DNA from 2 places in the Lysinibacillus sp. JNUCC 51 genome. Region 2 is predicted to be linked to the other one. Evidence: riboswitches for the same ligand, from Rfam matches in the RefSeq annotation. Region 2 holds a riboswitch; the other holds the start of a gene.
What was found. Region 2 has a riboswitch for lysine ahead of JNUCC51_RS18045 (aspartate kinase). Riboswitches for the same ligand answer to the same signal wherever they lie in the genome.

Region 1: another riboswitch for lysine. It lies ahead of JNUCC51_RS10435 (amino acid permease); the one in region 2 lies ahead of JNUCC51_RS18045 (aspartate kinase).

The regions. Positions count from the first base shown of each region.
Region 1 covers NZ_CP065545.1:2,174,055-2,180,596, forward strand. Annotated here, with positions in the region: gene JNUCC51_RS10425 (response regulator transcription factor) at 1-540, opposite strand, end outside; gene JNUCC51_RS10430 (serine hydrolase domain-containing protein) at 602-1,528, opposite strand; gene JNUCC51_RS10435 (amino acid permease) at 1,966-3,429, opposite strand; lysine riboswitch at 3,514-3,690, opposite strand; gene JNUCC51_RS10440 (CynX/NimT family MFS transporter) at 3,865-5,073, shown strand; gene JNUCC51_RS10445 (nitric oxide synthase oxygenase) at 5,187-6,233, opposite strand.
Region 2 covers NZ_CP065545.1:3,738,171-3,749,143, reverse strand. Annotated here, with positions in the region: gene JNUCC51_RS18075 (acyl-CoA thioesterase) at 1-83, opposite strand, end outside; gene sdhB (succinate dehydrogenase iron-sulfur subunit) at 477-1,256, opposite strand; gene sdhA (succinate dehydrogenase flavoprotein subunit) at 1,262-3,016, opposite strand; gene JNUCC51_RS18060 (succinate dehydrogenase cytochrome b558 subunit) at 3,084-3,698, opposite strand; gene JNUCC51_RS18055 (YslB family protein) at 3,971-4,405, shown strand; gene JNUCC51_RS18050 (methyl-accepting chemotaxis protein) at 4,675-5,934, opposite strand; gene JNUCC51_RS18045 (aspartate kinase) at 6,062-7,288, opposite strand; lysine riboswitch at 7,512-7,690, opposite strand; gene uvrC (excinuclease ABC subunit UvrC) at 7,999-9,789, opposite strand; gene trxA (thioredoxin) at 10,151-10,462, opposite strand; gene JNUCC51_RS18030 (amino acid permease) at 10,596-10,973, opposite strand, start outside.

The DNA of each region.
Region 1 (6,542 bases), 1.6 Mb from region 2:
TTGTTGCTTTGTAAAAACCCGATTACGGTTTGTCACGAATAATTTTAAGATAGCAAATTCCTTTGATGTGAGTTTTACTTGTTGTCCATTCTTCTCAGCTGAAAAATTAACAAGGTCGATCGATAAGTTGTCTATCTCTACTATATCTTTCTTCTCCTCTACTTGACTGGAGTATTTCGTAGCTCTTCGAATTGCGGCTTTGACACGTGCTGAAAATTCCAGCATTGAGAATGGCTTAGCGATATAATCATCTGCCCCTAATCCTAATCCTAACGCTTTATCAACATCACTATCCTTAGCTGACATAATGATTATTGGAAGTGATGCTTGCTCTCGTATAATCTTTAAAACTTCTAATCCATTAAGTTTCGGTATCATAATATCTAAGATCACTAAATCAAAGTGATTGTTTAAACAATTTTGTAATGCTTCCTCACCATTTACCGCAGAGGTGACAAGGAACCCCTCCATCGTTAAATAGTTTTCCACCATTTCACGAATGGCTTCGTCATCTTCTACTAGTAATATATTGTTTTGCACTTTCATGCACCTCTCTTCTAAAATCTATAAATTTTATTTTATTGGTTTAGCACCATAACGATTATCTCAAGATATAATACTTTATTAATTGAAGCGGTAATAAACTAGTTTCATACAAATCACCTGTGATAGTAATAACTAGTTCTTCCTTTGGCCAAATAAAAATATATTGCCCCCCATAACCTAATGCAAAGAAATATTGATTATCTACCGAAAAAGCTTTAGTTTCATTCTGTTTATTTACCCACCAATGCATCCCGTAATAACCAATTTTGTCATAAGTCATTAAATTAGGCTTTATCGAATGGTTAATCCAATCCTCTGAAACTATCCTTTTCTCGTTATATACACCCTTCTTTAAAACTAAGAGCCCAACTTTCATCATATCTTCTGCCTTTAATAAAAGACCATCTGCCCCTTTACTAATTTTCTTCTTATCCTCGTACCATTGATATTCGAGAATACCCAATGGTTGAAATAAATAACGATTGGCAAATTCTTTTGTTTTCATATTCGTAACTTTCTGCAATATAGCAGAAAGTATATGGGAGCAACCCGAGTTATAATTCATATGCGTACCAACTGGATGCACCATCGGGCGATCTATTATAAATTTTACTATATCAGAATGAAATACCATAGGAGCAAAACAATTCCATTCCCCAAATTCCGGGAAATCTAACCCTTCCGTCATTGTTAAAAGATGATATATTGTCATATCCATTTTACGTTTATCATCTTGCCGTTCGAATAGTTCAGGAAAAAAAGTATGGACAGGTATATGAATAGATTCCAAATATTTTTGATCTATTGCAATGCCAAATAGAATTGAAAGAATACTCTTTGTACAAGAATTAATTTTATGAAGTTTCTGTTGTTGTTTCTTATTTTTATAGTATCGAAATATCGTTTTACCATGACTATTAATCAAAAAAGTATTAATCTTTTCTTTTTTTAATCTATATTGTAAAAATGGGTAGTCTATCATTTTTCCCCCTCTGATTATTTTTCTTCACCTATTGGGCTTTTCCGTGCAGTTATTTTTGCTTTCGGTATAAATAATTGCTGCCCGTTAATAGTGGATAAATTATTTATAATTTGGGCCATCACCAAAACGAGGGGTTGATTTCCGTTCCGGCTGGGCGTTTTTATCGCTGCCGCTTCGCTTTCGCGCAGAGCAAAGCTTCCTGGGGTGTCCGATGAGCCGCTTCGCCTCGCTCCAGTGTCTTATCTAAGACGCTGATTCCCATGGAGTCACCCAGCCTCCACTCCAATCAACTAATAACCAAAAATATTATCAACTACTTGTGGTTATTGATCTATAATTTACCATATGTAATATCTTTGTTTCATATATCTTTTGCAAAATAGTAAAAAAAGCCGTTCCATAACCATCATTCAATGGATTATAGAACAGCTTTAATATTAGTCTTCCACCTTTAAATCACATTCTTTAAGTGGAAGCATTTTTGTTTTATGCTTGATTTTATAGCCAAGCCATAACAGCAAGAAAAGAGGAATACCGATATACGAGACAAGGACTCCGTACCAATCTACTGTATCACCCATAAAGGCATTGTAGTTTTGTCCAATAACAACAATCATACAAACCGTAAAGGCAAATAGCGGACCGAATGGGAACAGCTTTGCTCTATACGGCAATAATTTCGGATCTAAGCCTTGTGCCTCGAATGCTCGACGGAAGCGGTAATGGCTAAATGCAATACCTAACCAAGCAATGAATCCAGACATTCCTGAGGCATTTAGAAGCCACATGTAGACCACACCATCACCAAAGAATGAAGCTAAAAATGCTAGGGAGCCTACAGCTAAAGTCGCCAGCAATGCGTAAATCGGAATACCTCGACGGCTTAGTTTAGTGAAAAATTTCGGTGCATGTCCATCTACCGCTAATTGCCAAAGCATACGAGAAGATGCGTACAGCCCTGAATTCCCTGCTGACAGCATTGCCGTTAGAATGATAGCATTCATCAATGATGCCGCAAAGGCAATTCCTAAACGGTCGAACACCAGTGTAAATGGTGAAACAGCGATATCTTCAGATAATAAACGTGCGTCTGTAAATGGAATCAACAACCCAATTGCACCGATTGCTAAAATATAGAACAAAAGAATTCGCCAGAAAACAGACTTAACTGCTTTCGGAATATTTTTACCAGGATCATCTGTTTCACCTGCTGTTATTCCAAGTAGCTCTGTCCCTTGGAACGAGAATCCTGCAGCTAAGAAAATACCAAATGTAGCAAGGAATCCACCGTGGAATGGTCCATCACTAATAAAGAAATTCGTAAAGCCTACCGGAGCGTTTCCTCCTAAAATACCAAAAATCATTAAAAAACTGATGATAATAAAAATGATTACAGTTACAACCTTTATCATGGCAAACCAATATTCACTTTCACCATAGCTTTTTACCGATAATAGATTGAACGTTAAAACGACGGCAATAAATAAAACAGTCCAAAGTGCTGATGAGCTATCTGGGAACCAATATTTCATAATTAATGATACAGCAGAAATTTCTGCTGCAATTGTAATTGCCCAGTTGTACCAGTAGTTCCAACCAAGTGCAAAGCCTAGAGCTGGGTCTACAAACTTTGTAGCATAAGTACTAAATGAACCCGATGATGGCATATAGGCTGCCATTTCGCCTAAGCTCGTCATTAAAAAATACACCATGATACCGATTAATGCATAAGCGAGTAGTGCACCTCCAGGTCCTGCTTGTGCAATTGCACCACCACTAGCTAAAAACAATCCAGTACCGATTGTACCGCCTAATGAAATCATTGTAATATGACGGCTTTTTAATTCTTTTTTCAGCTTCGGCGCTTTATGTCCGAGCTGATTGACTTTTATTTCACTCACAATATAGCTTCCTTCCTTTTAAGAGGCAAAAAAATGCCATCACATGAACGTTACTGTGATGGCTAAGTAAATCCTCTGTTCTTTCAAAATGATAGCTCAACACGTTGTCCAAACGTGACAGTTCTGTTCCTTTCGGAGACAGCCCCAGCATGAGGTTTTCAAGTCCCCTCACACTTCGGCAGTATTTCCTTTCAGCTAATTTCTCAAATGCTTGTCATTTCCATTAACATACTCTTAAATACCGCGACCTCTACCTCAATATAAACATGAGGCATTAAATATTAAATTTATGATGGGTATTAGTTTAACATATGACCTATGACATTTCAATAACCAGAGTAATGTTCTGTATTTTGTGAATTTTCAACTATTTTTATTAATGTGATAAAGTGGTATAGTGATTCAATCAAAATTGTTCTAACAGGGGGGATTTATTTGACTACTCATGAACATACCGATACTTATCCTAGCAGGAAAATTAACTGGAAAGGTACAACCTTATTACTAGTTATCGGAGTAATTTGTATTGCCTCGACATTACGGATGCCGCTAACAGTTGTTGGACCTATTACTTCCTTTATTCGTGAAGACCTCGGCATATCCCATGTACTAGCAGGCTTTCTAACGACGATTCCATTGCTAGCATTTGCAATCATTTCACCATTTGCACCAATTGTCGCACGTAAATTCGGACTAGAATTAACATTATTTTTATCGACTATTCTATTAGCGGTAGGGATTGTATTACGCTCCCTTGGCACAACTAGTTTACTTATTTTTGGTACTATGCTAATTGGTATAGCCATTTCATTCGGTAACGTACTAATTCCGGGATTACTTAAATTGAAATTTCCCTATCACGTAGGTTTACTTATGGCATTTTTTACAATGTCGATGAATTTGACAGCTGGACTCGGCGCTGGCATTAGCTATCCTATTGCCAACTCATCACTCGGTTGGCAAGGTGCACTGGCAATCGCACTTGTTCTTGTGGTGTTAACCATCTTAATTTGGATTCCACAGTTGAAATTTAATAAGCCTGAACCGAATGTTGAGACTACGAAAGAACGTATACCATTATGGAAATCACCTGTTACTTGGGCAGTAACAGGGGCTATGGGATTTCAGTCATTATTATTCTACACAACTGCCGCTTGGATTCCTGAAATATATATAGCACAAGGATTAGCTGCAGATCGTGCAGGCTGGATGTTTTCCATCATGCAATTTTCACAAGTTCCAATGGCTTTAGCTGTGCCTATTATCGCTAGTAAAATGACATCTCAACGTCCTCTCGTATTAATGTTTACGGCATTTTACTTAGTTGGCTTTATCGGGGTAGTCATGGAATGGACAAGCCTCGCTGTACTATGGATGGTGCTACTAGGCTTAGCCGGAGGTGCTTCATTCGCATTAGCGATGATGTTCTTTACACTACGTACCCGTACAGCTTTAGAAGCAGCTGATTTATCAGGATTCGCACAATCATTAGGATATTTATTAGCCGCAATCGGTCCAATTTTATTTGGATATTTACATGATTTATTTGGTGGCTGGAATATAGCAGGTTGGTTATTTGTTATCGTAGTATTGATACTTTTCTTATGTTCATTTAGGGCTTCTAAAAATGAATATGTGAATTAAATAAGGTGGCTCATGAGCTTCTTTAAGCGGATGTCTTTTGTACCGAAAGCGTAGCGACAGGTACAGATGTTTGAACACCCGCTGAAAGAAGTTAAAGTGGGCTGCCTTTTTCTCTAATAAGGTGGTTTCTGATAAAAATAATTCGGTGTATTGTAAATATTAACATAGGGCTTATGGAAAATATGAGTCGTAGCTGGTGAAAGAGGTGGAATCAACCACGTCCAATTGCCTGTAACCTTACGATCCGCCGCTGCTTCAGTTTCCTCAAACAATTTAAATTGCTGTGCAGCTGTATGATGATCTACAATGCTCACACCGTCTTCTTTAAAAGAATGTAGTACGGCAATATTCAGCTCGACTAATGCACGATCACGCCATAAAGAAGCCTGTTTAGTTGTATCGAGATTGAAAATTTCTGCTATAGCGGGCAGCATATTATAACGTTCATGATCTGCTAAATTACGTGCCCCGATTTCTGTACCCATATACCAACCATTGAATGGGGCAGCCTCAAAATCAATACCTGCCATTTGGAAACGCATACTCGATATAATCGGCACTGCATACCATTTTAATCCTAGCTTCTCTACTTGAGATGATTCTGGATGACGAATCGGTACCTGTAGTACATACTCGTCAGGAATCCTAAACAATTGCGGCTCCCTTCCGTCCATTTGTACAACAAGTGGAAGGACATCAAATGCCGTTCCCTCTCCTTGCCAACCAAGTGACTCACATAATTTTGTAAACTCAACAGAATGCAAATCACCAATGATTCCAGATTCAGTTTCATAGCCAGCATAACGGATTAGCTGATGATTCCATATACGAACACGCCCTGGTGCAAAAACCGTTATTGTTGGACGAATTTTTCCACCATTTGTTGCATACTTAATATGTTCAAGCAAAGCTTTGAAGATACCCTCTTCATTGGAAATATCGCGGGCATCTACAACATGCAGTGATTGCCAAAACAATCGACCAATACACTTATTACTATTACGCCAGGCCACTCGTGCACCAAAGATTAATTCTTCCGTTGTCGGTATATATTCGCCTGCAGTTTTAATTTGCTGTGACTTATTTTCTAGCCATGTTTTCGACTCATTTTGTTCTACTTGATAAAGTTCTAAAAAACGCTGTACTTCCTGTAAATTCATATCGAATTCCTCCATCTACCCTCATATTAGAGGAATGGAACTATAATCACCACGAAAAAATCTGCCAGAAAACATACATATTTTATATATGAAATACTTTGTTCAATATTTCATACCACCTCTTCATTTTATGAATTATGCCTCGGTATAATTGCCGCTGTCGTGCAAATAAACAATGCGTCAGGATTCGTCTTTATGCTTAAGCCTTCACTAAAATTATTTATTAAAAGGGTTCCCATCTTGAGTAGACATTATAAAAATCAGGAGAAATTACAGAGGAAAATTTTTTAAGTAGAGATATGCTATTAT
Region 2 (10,973 bases):
TCTGAAAAACGTACACGGACTTCAATAAAAAATGAAAAATCCTTTGCCCATTCCTGAAAATCTCCGATATAATTTGCTTTCATCTTAACCATCCCCCTAATTTTCATTCGCTTCTTCCAGAACAACAAATAGAATTAGCAGTCATAAATGAATATACATTCATTATAAAGGAAAACACAATATTATCATAGAAAATTCACATTTTCACTCGTTAAAACTCGTTTTCCATTAATCTCTTTTCTATTTTCGGGAAAATCGATTTTTTAATGCTGTATTGAAAACATCATATTTAGTTTATTACTCTTTCTTGAAAATGCCCCTATCTGAACTCCCTGTAGTACGAAACTTTTATGGTGAGTAGGATCAATCAATCATTTACGAGTAGTTATTCTATAAAATTATTTAATATTTTTCATAGAAAAAAACTCCCTTACACATTTAGTGTAAAGGAGTTTGGGAGTAAAGCTTGTACTATATTAGTCAACGTAGTGGTCAGAACCGAAGAAGTTACGGAACATTTGCACTGTAGTTGCACGGTTTAATGATGCGATAGATGTTGTTAAAGGAATACCTTTTGGACAAGCAGCCACACAGTTTTGTGAGTTACCGCAGTTTGCAAGGCCTCCATCACCCATGATTGCATTTAAACGTTCGTCTTTAATCATTGCACCAGTTGGGTGAGTGTTGAATAGACGCACTTGTGATAATGGTGCTGGTCCGATGAATGAAGCTTTTTCAGACACGTTTGGACATGCTTCCATACATACACCACAAGTCATACATTTAGATAATTCATAAGCCCATTGACGTTTACCTTCTGGCATACGTGGACCTTCACCTAAATCATAAGTACCATCGATTGGAACCCATGCTTTAACTTTTTTAAGTGCATTGAACATACGTTCACGGTCAACTTGTAAGTCACGAATAACTGGGAAAGTTTTCATAGGCTCAAGTTTAATTGGCTCAGTCAGTTGGTCAACAAGTGTTGAACAAGATTGACGTGGACGGCCATTAATAACCATTGAACATGCACCGCAAACTTCTTCAAGACAGTTCATATCCCAAGTTACTGGAGTAGTTTTTTCGCCATTTTCAGTAACAGGATTTTTTTGGATTTCCATTAAAATAGAAATTACGTTCATACCGTGACGGTAAGGCACTTGGAATTTTTGCCAGTAGCCATTGCCGCCTTTTGCGTCTTGACGTAAAACTTCCACTTTAACCATTCTTCCAGTATTAGCTGCGATATTCATAATTCTTAGTCTCCTTTCGCAGAGTAATCACGTTTACGTGGTGGAATTAATGAAACGTCAACTTCTTGGTACGTGATAATTGGATTACCAGTAGTTGGATCAAACTTCGCCATTGTTGTTTTTAAGAAGTTCTCATCATCACGGTTAGGGAAATCTGGTTTATAGTGTGCACCGCGAGATTCGTTACGTAATAATGCACCTTTTGTCATTACTTTCGCAAGGTAAATCATATTTTTCAACTGACGCGTAAAGTGAGCACCTTGGTTGCTCCATTTTTGTGTATCGTTGATGTTAATGTTTTCCCAACGTTTTTGGAATTCATCAAGTTTGTTTAATGTATCTTCAAGTTGGTCGTTATAACGTACTACTGTCATAGTAGCTGTCATCATTTCACCAAGCTCTTTATGAAGTAAGTAAGCGTTTTCTGTGCCATCCATTTTCATGATAGCTTCCCACTTAGCTTGTTCTTCTTGAACGCGTGCATCATAGATTTCTTGTGGAAGATCTTCAGCATGCTTTTTAAGATGTTTAACATAGTCTACTGCGTTTGGACCAGCAACCATACCACCATAGATAGCAGATAATAATGAGTTCGCACCAAGACGGTTTGCACCATGTTGAGAGTAATCACATTCACCTGCTGCAAATAATCCAGGAATTTCAGTCATTTGGTTGTAGTCAACCCATAATCCACCCATTGAGTAGTGAACCGCTGGGAAAATTTTCATTGGTAATTTACGTGGATCATCACCTACGAATTTTTCGTAGATTTCAATAATACCACCAAGTTTTACATCTAATTCATGTGGATCTTTATGAGAAAGATCTAGGTATACCATGTTTTCACCGTTGATACCTAATTTTTGGTTCACACAAACGTCGAAAATTTCACGTGTTGCAATATCACGTGGTACTAAGTTACCATATGCTGGGTATTTCTCTTCTAAGAAGTACCAAGGCTTACCGTCTTTATAAGTCCAAATACGGCCACCTTCACCACGAGCTGATTCTGACATTAGACGGTTTTTGTCATCTCCAGGAATAGCTGTTGGGTGAATTTGAATGAACTCACCATTCGCGTAAGAAGCACCTTGTTGGTAAACGATAGAAGCAGCAGAACCTGTATTGATTACAGAGTTTGTTGTTTTACCGAAGATAATACCAGGGCCACCAGTCGCCATAATTACAGCGTCTGCACGGAATGATTTAATTTCTTCTGTACGCATATCTTGCGCTACGATACCACGACAAACGCCATCAGGATCGACTACTGCACCAAGGAATTCCCAGTGCTCATATTTGTTAACTAAACCAGCTACTTCGTGAGAACGAACTTGCTCGTCTAGTGCGTATAGTAATTGTTGACCAGTTGTCGCACCAGAAAATGCTGTACGGTGGTGTAATGTACCACCAAAACGACGGAAATCAAGAAGACCTTCTGGTGTACGGTTGAACATTACACCCATACGGTCCATTAAATGAATAATACCAGGGGCTGCATCACACATACCCTTAACTGGTGGTTGGTTCGCTAAGAAGTCCCCACCATATACTGTATCATCGAAGTGAATCCAAGGAGAATCCCCTTCACCTTTTGTATTTACCGCACCATTAATTCCGCCCTGCGCACATACAGAGTGTGAGCGTTTTACAGGAACTAATGAGAATAAATCAACTTCAGTACCAACTTCAGCTGCTTTAATCGTTGCCATCAGACCAGCTAGACCGCCGCCGACAACAATTATTTTGCTTTTCGCCATGATTATTTCTCACTCCTCTTAAAAAATTGCAATGATTGCCATGTACTCTATAGTAGCTTCTATTAAATTAAGCAAAAGCTAAAATAGCAGCCACACCAACTACACTTAGAATTACGAAAATAATGTTTGTTACATAAGTAGCAACCTTTTGAGACTGAGGAGATTGTGTAATACCCCAGCTTACTAGGAATGCCCATAAACCGTTAGATAAGTGGAAAGTTGCTGATATAATACCAACAATGTAGAATCCAAGCATGAATGGATTCGATACGATATCTGCGATCATATTGAATTCAACATCTGCACCTAACGCTTTTTGGATACGCGTTTCGAAAATATGCCATGCAATGAAAATCACTAAGAATACACCAGTGAAACGTTGTAATGAGAACATCCAGTTACGGTATGTGCTGAAACGCCCTGTGTTTGGTGAAGCAGTGAATGCAATGAAGACACCATAGAATGCGTGGAACAGTAATGGGATATAAATAACTACCCACTCAATTACTAACAGAAGATTGTGTGGAATCAAATCCATCTTACCTACTGCATTATTGTAAGCTTGTTCACCACCAACAGCAGTGAAGTTCATTGACAAGTGGAACATCAGAAACAGACCTACTGGAATCACACCAAGTAGAGAATGTAAACGACGCCATAAAAACTCTCGATCTTTCGACAAGACTGTTACCCCCCTTAGTACTTAAAATAGCACAACAAAAGAAGTCATCATTTTGTAACTGATACTTCATTGACTGTGTATTTCATCATGGTACAATATTATGACATGTTTATTGTACTCTCAAGAGCTACGAGCGTCAAGGCAACCAAGAGTTTTTCACAATCCTTATTAAAGAAAGAATCTAGTACATGATGCATCGTTTTTTCTCGAAAAATCTATCTTTACTTTATCAGTGTCAAATTTTAAGAAAATTCTAAGAAAGAAGGATTTAAATGTTAAACACTTCATCCCCTACAATCTCACCATTTGGATATGAGATAATTCGCGATTATATTTTATCTTCCATCCTTGGTAAACATGAAGGTGATGTCCTTTATTGGGCAGGAAAAGACCTAGCACGGAAGTTCCCATGTAAAAGTCAAGATGAACTTATCGCATTTTTCGCAGATGCCTGTTGGGGTAATTTAGAGCTTATCAAAGAATCAAAAGATGGACGTATATTCCAGTTGACAAATGATCCAGAACTGATACAAATCGGTCTTCGTAGCTTTAGACTTGAAGCAGGATTTATAGCTGAGCAAATCCAGCAAGCAAAAGGTTATTTAACAGAATGCTATGATGAAAAACGTGAAAAGCAACAGCACGTTATATTTACAGTAAAATGGGACGTCAAAGAACGAATCATGAACACCGTTCCTACAGAATAAAACAAAAAGGATTGCCACCCTGAATTTATGGATGGCAATCCTTTTTTTGTATATTGTATATTAATAGAAGTTAATCGTAGCGTTTACTGGGCAACTCCTTAGAGATCAGCAATAGAGGAACGAAAGCTAAAACCATTACGTCCTGTGATAACCCCTTTGCGACCAACATCGGTACCGCTACCGCTTCGCTTTCGCGGAAAAAACATCTGTTGGCGAGACCCCACAGCGGAAATCAACCTCTCGTTATGCCCACGAATCCTTTTTTCTATTTATAGTTGAGCATGTCTTTCTTTTAATAGCACATCTATTAACGTAATAAATGCCTCCAAAATATTAAGTGAGTGTTGAATCATTTCTTCTATGTTATTAATTGACAGTTCATTCACTAATTTTTGTGCGGACATATGTACTAATTCATGTGGCTGTTCAATCTTACGATATTCTGGTAAATTCTGATATTCCTCAAAGTGTCCATAATACCATTTCCCAAACATACATTGATGATGCGTTTTTATCATTTCTTTATGACCAGCCTTTTGAATAGCATTTCGTAAAAAGCTAGCATGATCCATTAACCTTGCTGCCAACTGGCTAACTACGGTTTGCTCTGATGGTTTTCTAATTGTCGGCGCAATAGCTTTTAACATTTCAGATACTTGATTTTGGATTATATCCGAGAAGTCACTAGAATGTGATAATTCCATCGTTGTTTCCGCTAAACGACCTACAGCTATTACATTTTCTTCTGATGCAACTGTTATTTGATGAATGCCATGTGCTGCTTCTTCAATATTTCTACTTGATACAGTCAGATTAGCAATATTGTCCTTCATGATACTTAAAAAGTCAGTTAAATAATGTTCGACTTGTTTAATATTTGTTATTGTATTATGTAATTTCGTATCAATGACTGATCGAATCTTTGTCATTTCTTGCAATGAACCTTTCGAGCTACTGGCTAATTTCCCTACCTCCATCGCGACAACATTAAAGCCCTTTCCATGCTCACCAGCACGCGCGGCTTCAATTGAGGCATTTAAGGATAGTAGTTGTGTCTGATCGGCAATCCCGGTTACACTTTTACCGATATCATCCATTTTAATAATTTCTTCATACAACTGCTCTGTTGACTGAGCTCCTTTGGCCAGCAACTCGTGAACCATTTCACCTTTTGTAATGGAAGATTCCATTTCTTCAACAAGGAGTAACGAATGCTGTTTTATTTCTTGAATGTTTGCATTAACATTTTGCTCAACCGCAAGCATCTCTTCTGTATTTGACGACATTTCTTCACTCATCGCTGAAATATCCCCTACATTCGTTGAGACATTTTGAACCTTTAAAGCCGTTTGAAAATTAATTAACTCCATATGCGCTAGTACAAAGTCTAAAATCGCATTTTTCACATCAATGCTTTCCTGCTGAAGTTCCAATTCCAAAATTCGCTTTTTTAATATTTGTATTTCTAGATCGTTATCTCTCTCAACGATTTCATTCATTGGCTTTTGAAATAAACCGAATAATACCATACAAACTTCCACCTTCCCATTGGTAAAACATGTCACATTTTATTATATAACAATAGAATTGAATAAAATATTAAAATTGATGTGAACAAAAAAAGATGTGCCTCTTACTGACACATCCTCTTCAAAATTATATGTAAAGCGCTTGTTCTAAATTAAATTCATCATGTAATACATTTGCTGCATGGATCATTTCGTCCTGAGGTACAACGACAGACACTTTTATTTCAGACGTACTTACCATTTTTACAGGGATATCTTCACGACGTAGACGATCAAACATTCGAGCAGCTACCCCTGGATGTGATACCATTCCTGATCCAATGATGGAAACCTTTGCTAAACCAATTTCAAAATCAGCAAAACTAAACCCTAGTGATAATTTGCTATCTTCTAAAACACGTAATGCTTCAGCGAACTCTTCTTTTAAAATGGTAAATGATACAGTCGGCTTTAAACCATCAATTATTGCTTGTACGATTATATCGACGTTTATGCGATTTTCTGCAAGTATTGTGAAGATATCCGCTAACGAAGCATTAGAATAAGCATCATAACCAACCGTTAAGCGAATAACGTCTGACTCATAGGCAACACCACGTACAATTAAATTTTTTTCCATTTCAACTTCCTCCTTCAATAAAGTACCTACTGTATCTATTTCGCTCGACCTAATAACAACTGGGATTTGAAACTTTTTTGCTAACTCTACAGCTCTCGGGTGTAAAACTTGAGACCCTAAGTTTGATAGCTCTAGCATCTCATCATAGGAAATCTCTTTTAGCTTCTGTGCTCCAGCAACATGGCTTGGATCAGCTGTGTAGACTCCATCCACATTCGTGTAAATATCTACGCGCTCCGCCTTTAACTTTGCTGCAATTGCTATAGCCGAGGTTTCTGCCCCACCTTTACCAAGCGTCGTAATATTCCGTGAATTATCGATACCCTGTTCCCCCGCAACGATTACAATTTTCCCCTGTTTAAAATGCTTTTCTATTTGACTAGCATCAAGCTCATCAATGCGGGCATTGCTGTACATATCATCTGTTTGAATACCTGCTTGCCAGCCCGTTAATGACACTGCATCATATCCTTCTTCCTGCAAAGCAATTGACACTAACGTACTTGATAAGTGTGATGTTGTTGAAAATAGTGCGTCTAGTTCACGCTTAGATGCATTGTCTGATAAATCACGAGCCATCTTTGCTAATTCTTTAGCCATCCCCCTCATAGATGTAGTGACAACAACAACCTCAAAACCTCTTTCCTTTTCTGCAATCGCCTTTTTCGCAACATTTCGAATGTGTTCTGTTGATGCTAATGCAGCACTACCAAATTTCATCACAATTCTCGCCATCTTTATCATTCTCCTTCGCATTCAATCATTCCACTGATTATGAAGTAGCTATACTTTTGCAGCAAAATCAAAGTGACACTCACTTTCCTTTACTCCATTTTTTAACATCTCCTTTCAGGAAGGGGTAACTGCCCTGAAAAAGTTTGTTTCTAGAAAGCAAAAAAGGCAGCTCTCACATAACGTGAAAGCTGCCTATAACATGTACAATAAAAGTAACTTGCGCATGTGTGATAGCTCTCCGAAACGTTTAGATTCGACAGTCTTACATCTCTTAAATGTAAAACCAGCACAGCATCGGAAACAACGACGCTCCACTTCGGCAAGCTCCCCTTTCATACATTTTCACTGGACTTGTTCGCCCTCGAATATACTACTCTTGAACCTTGCACCTCTATCATCACTTAATAGTGATTGTATATAATTGAACCTTAGTGAAGAAATTTCCATTTTAATATGTAGAAACTACTAAAAAACTAAGGTGCCTATATAACATTGCTATATTGCAGAGCAATGTTATATACACCTTAGCATACGTCTAATTCTTTGACAATGTGTCTTGTTGAAAATCAATTTCGCCTTGGCTTAATTTTTGTTGCTGTCGCTTCGCTTTCGCACAGATAAATTGCCGCGTTCTTAGACTGAGTTCCTCTATTTCAGTAGGTGTTTGTACATCCACCGAAAAGGAATTCCATGTGCATTTCTCACCATCTTTAGAGATGGGAGTCTTCTACGGAATGAAAATAATCATAGATATTGCTAGCTAGATTAGCTGGCATTCCGGCTTCCTGTAATGCCTGCATACTTGCCTCACGAATTTTTTTGACAGAGCCAAAATGTTTGAGTAATTGTTGTTTTCGCTTCGGACCAATGCCTTCTATATTATCGAGGACAGATTGTATAGCATGCTTCTCGTGCTGCTGTCGTAAGAAGGTAATAGCAAAGCGGTGTACTTCATCCTGAATTCGTTGTAGTAAGTAGAATCCATCACTTGTTCGCTTTAACGCAATTACTTCAGGTGGATCACCAAATAGAAGCTGTGACGTATTATGCTTTTCATCTTTTGCTAATCCGGCAATTGGAATGACAAGACCGAGCTCATCCTCTAATACTTCTCGCGCGACTTCCATTTGCCCCTTTCCACCATCAATCAGTACTAAATCTGGTAAAGGTAGACCATCTTTTAAAACGCGTGTGTATCGACGACGTATTACTTCCTGCATTGCCCCGTAATCATCGTGCTTGGCGGCGGTACGTGTTTTGTATTTTCGATACTCCTTCTTTGCAGGTTTTCCATCGATAAATACAACCATTGCAGATACAGCATCTGTCCCATGCATATGACTATTATCGAAAGCCTCAATCCGTAAAGGCGTAGAAATGTTCATAGCTTCACCGAGCGCCTCACATGCTCCTATTGTGCGTTCTTCTTGACGCTCAATAAGCTGGAACTTCGCTGCTACAGCAATTTCAGCATTTTTTGTCGCTAATTCAACTAATTCTTTTTTTTGCCCACGTTTTGGAGTCAGTACCTTAACTTCCAGTAATTCCGTTAAAATTTCTGAATCAATGGTTTGTGGGATAAAAATCTCCTTAGGCTTAATGTGCTCTAGCTTATCGTAAAATCGTCCAACGAACGTTAAAAATTCCTCTTCTGCCTCTTGATAAATCGGGAAAATCGAGACATCTCGCTCAATGAGCTTTCCTTGACGAACAAAGAAAACTTGAACACACATCCAGCCCTTCTCGATGGCATAGCCAAATACATCGCGGTTAGTTGTATCACTTGAGACGATTTTTTGCTTTTGCATGACTGTATCGATATGTGCAATTTGATCACGAAATTCCTTTGCACGCTCAAACTCTAAATTTTCTGCGGCCGCTAGCATTTTTACTTCTAGCTCCTTTTTGACTTCCTCAACCCCACCATTTAAAAACTTTGTCATATCCTCAATCATATCGTGGTAAATTTCAGCATCTATATCCTTGACACAAGGAGCTAGACATTGCCCCATATGATAATACAAACAAACCTTGGTAGGGAGTTGTACACATTTTCGAAGAGGATATAAACGATCTAGCAGCTTTTTCGTCTCACTTGCTGCATATGCATTCGGATATGGACCAAAATATTTTGCCTTATCCTTTTTCACTTTTCGTGTTGTAATAAGGCGCGGGTGTTTTTCATTTGTAATTTTTAAATACGGATAGGTTTTATCATCCGTCAGCATAACATTGTACTTCGGATCATGTAGTTTTATAAGATTAAGCTCTAAAATTAAAGCTTCAATATTGGAAGATGTCACAATGTACTCAAAATCTTCTATTTCACCTACAAGCCTCTGTGTTTTCCCTTCATGCGAACCAGTAAAATACGAGCGCACTCGATTTTTCAGCACTTTTGCTTTCCCGACATAAATAATAGTTCCTTGTCGATCTTTCATCAAATAGCAGCCAGGCTGATCTGGTAAAATTTCAAGCTTTCGTTTTATTAAATCATTCATCGCCTACCTGCCCCCATTTTCTAAAAATAGCGTTCGCTTTTTCTCTATATTATATAACGAAAAAAAAGCCAAGCACATCTTATTGATGGCTTGACTCTTTTTTTCTTACAGGATCAATTATGCCTCGGCATAATTGCGTCCGGAATCGGCTTTGTGCTTGCACAAAGAACTCCTTTCCGATTCCGTGACATCCGCCGGAGGCTTTAGGCCAACACGAAGTTGGTCACTCAGTCGTTGCCACAGGACGTGGCGTTCTTAGACTGAGTTCCTCAATTTCAGCGGTGTTTGGACACCCCTGAAAAGAGCTTAAATTCGCATTCATCTCCCATCTGTAGAGGTGGGAGACTTGTGCTGAAATAAGTTAAGCATGTTTTGCGATAAACGCTTCTAACGCTTCTTTTGGTTGGAAACCAACTGTTTTATCTACTAATTCACCGTCTTTGAATAATAGTAATGATGGGATAGACATAATTTGGTATTCTGCTGCAGTACCTTGGTTGTTATCTACATCTACTTTTACAATTTTAGCCGCACTACCTGCAGCATCCATTTCTTCAAGAACTGGTCCAATCATTTTACAAGGTCCGCACCAAGCAGCCCAAAAGTCTACTAGTACTAACCCTTCTTTAATATCGTCTTGGAAAGTTGCATCTGTTGCATGTACAATTGCCATTTGAAATCCTCCTTAAACTTACTATGCTTGTAGTATATCATGGATAAATTCTCTAGAGCGAACAATCTGCCTACTATGCAAAATTTATGAAAAATAAGGTCGAAGAAGACATTATGTTGATTTGCAATTTACCTTAATTTTCATGATAACGACCTTTGAAGACATACGTTAACGTAATAAAAAGATAAATAGCTAATGTAATACCTGTTACGATAATCGATGTTGTAAAAATAATTCCAATTAGGATTGCACTTAACGCAATAATAGCGATCCAAGTTGTATAAGGGAACCATTTCACTGCATAGGCACTTGTTTTTTCTGGCTGTATTTTACGCGATTTTAGATGCGCAATCGCAATAATTAGCCAAATAAATAACACGGTATATCCAAGTGAACCCATTAGGAAATCAAATGTTTTGCTTCCCGCAAATAAAGAGAATATTACAGCTATATTTAAAGCTAAAGTACACATTAATATGGCATATACCGGAACTTTCCTTTTTGATAAATG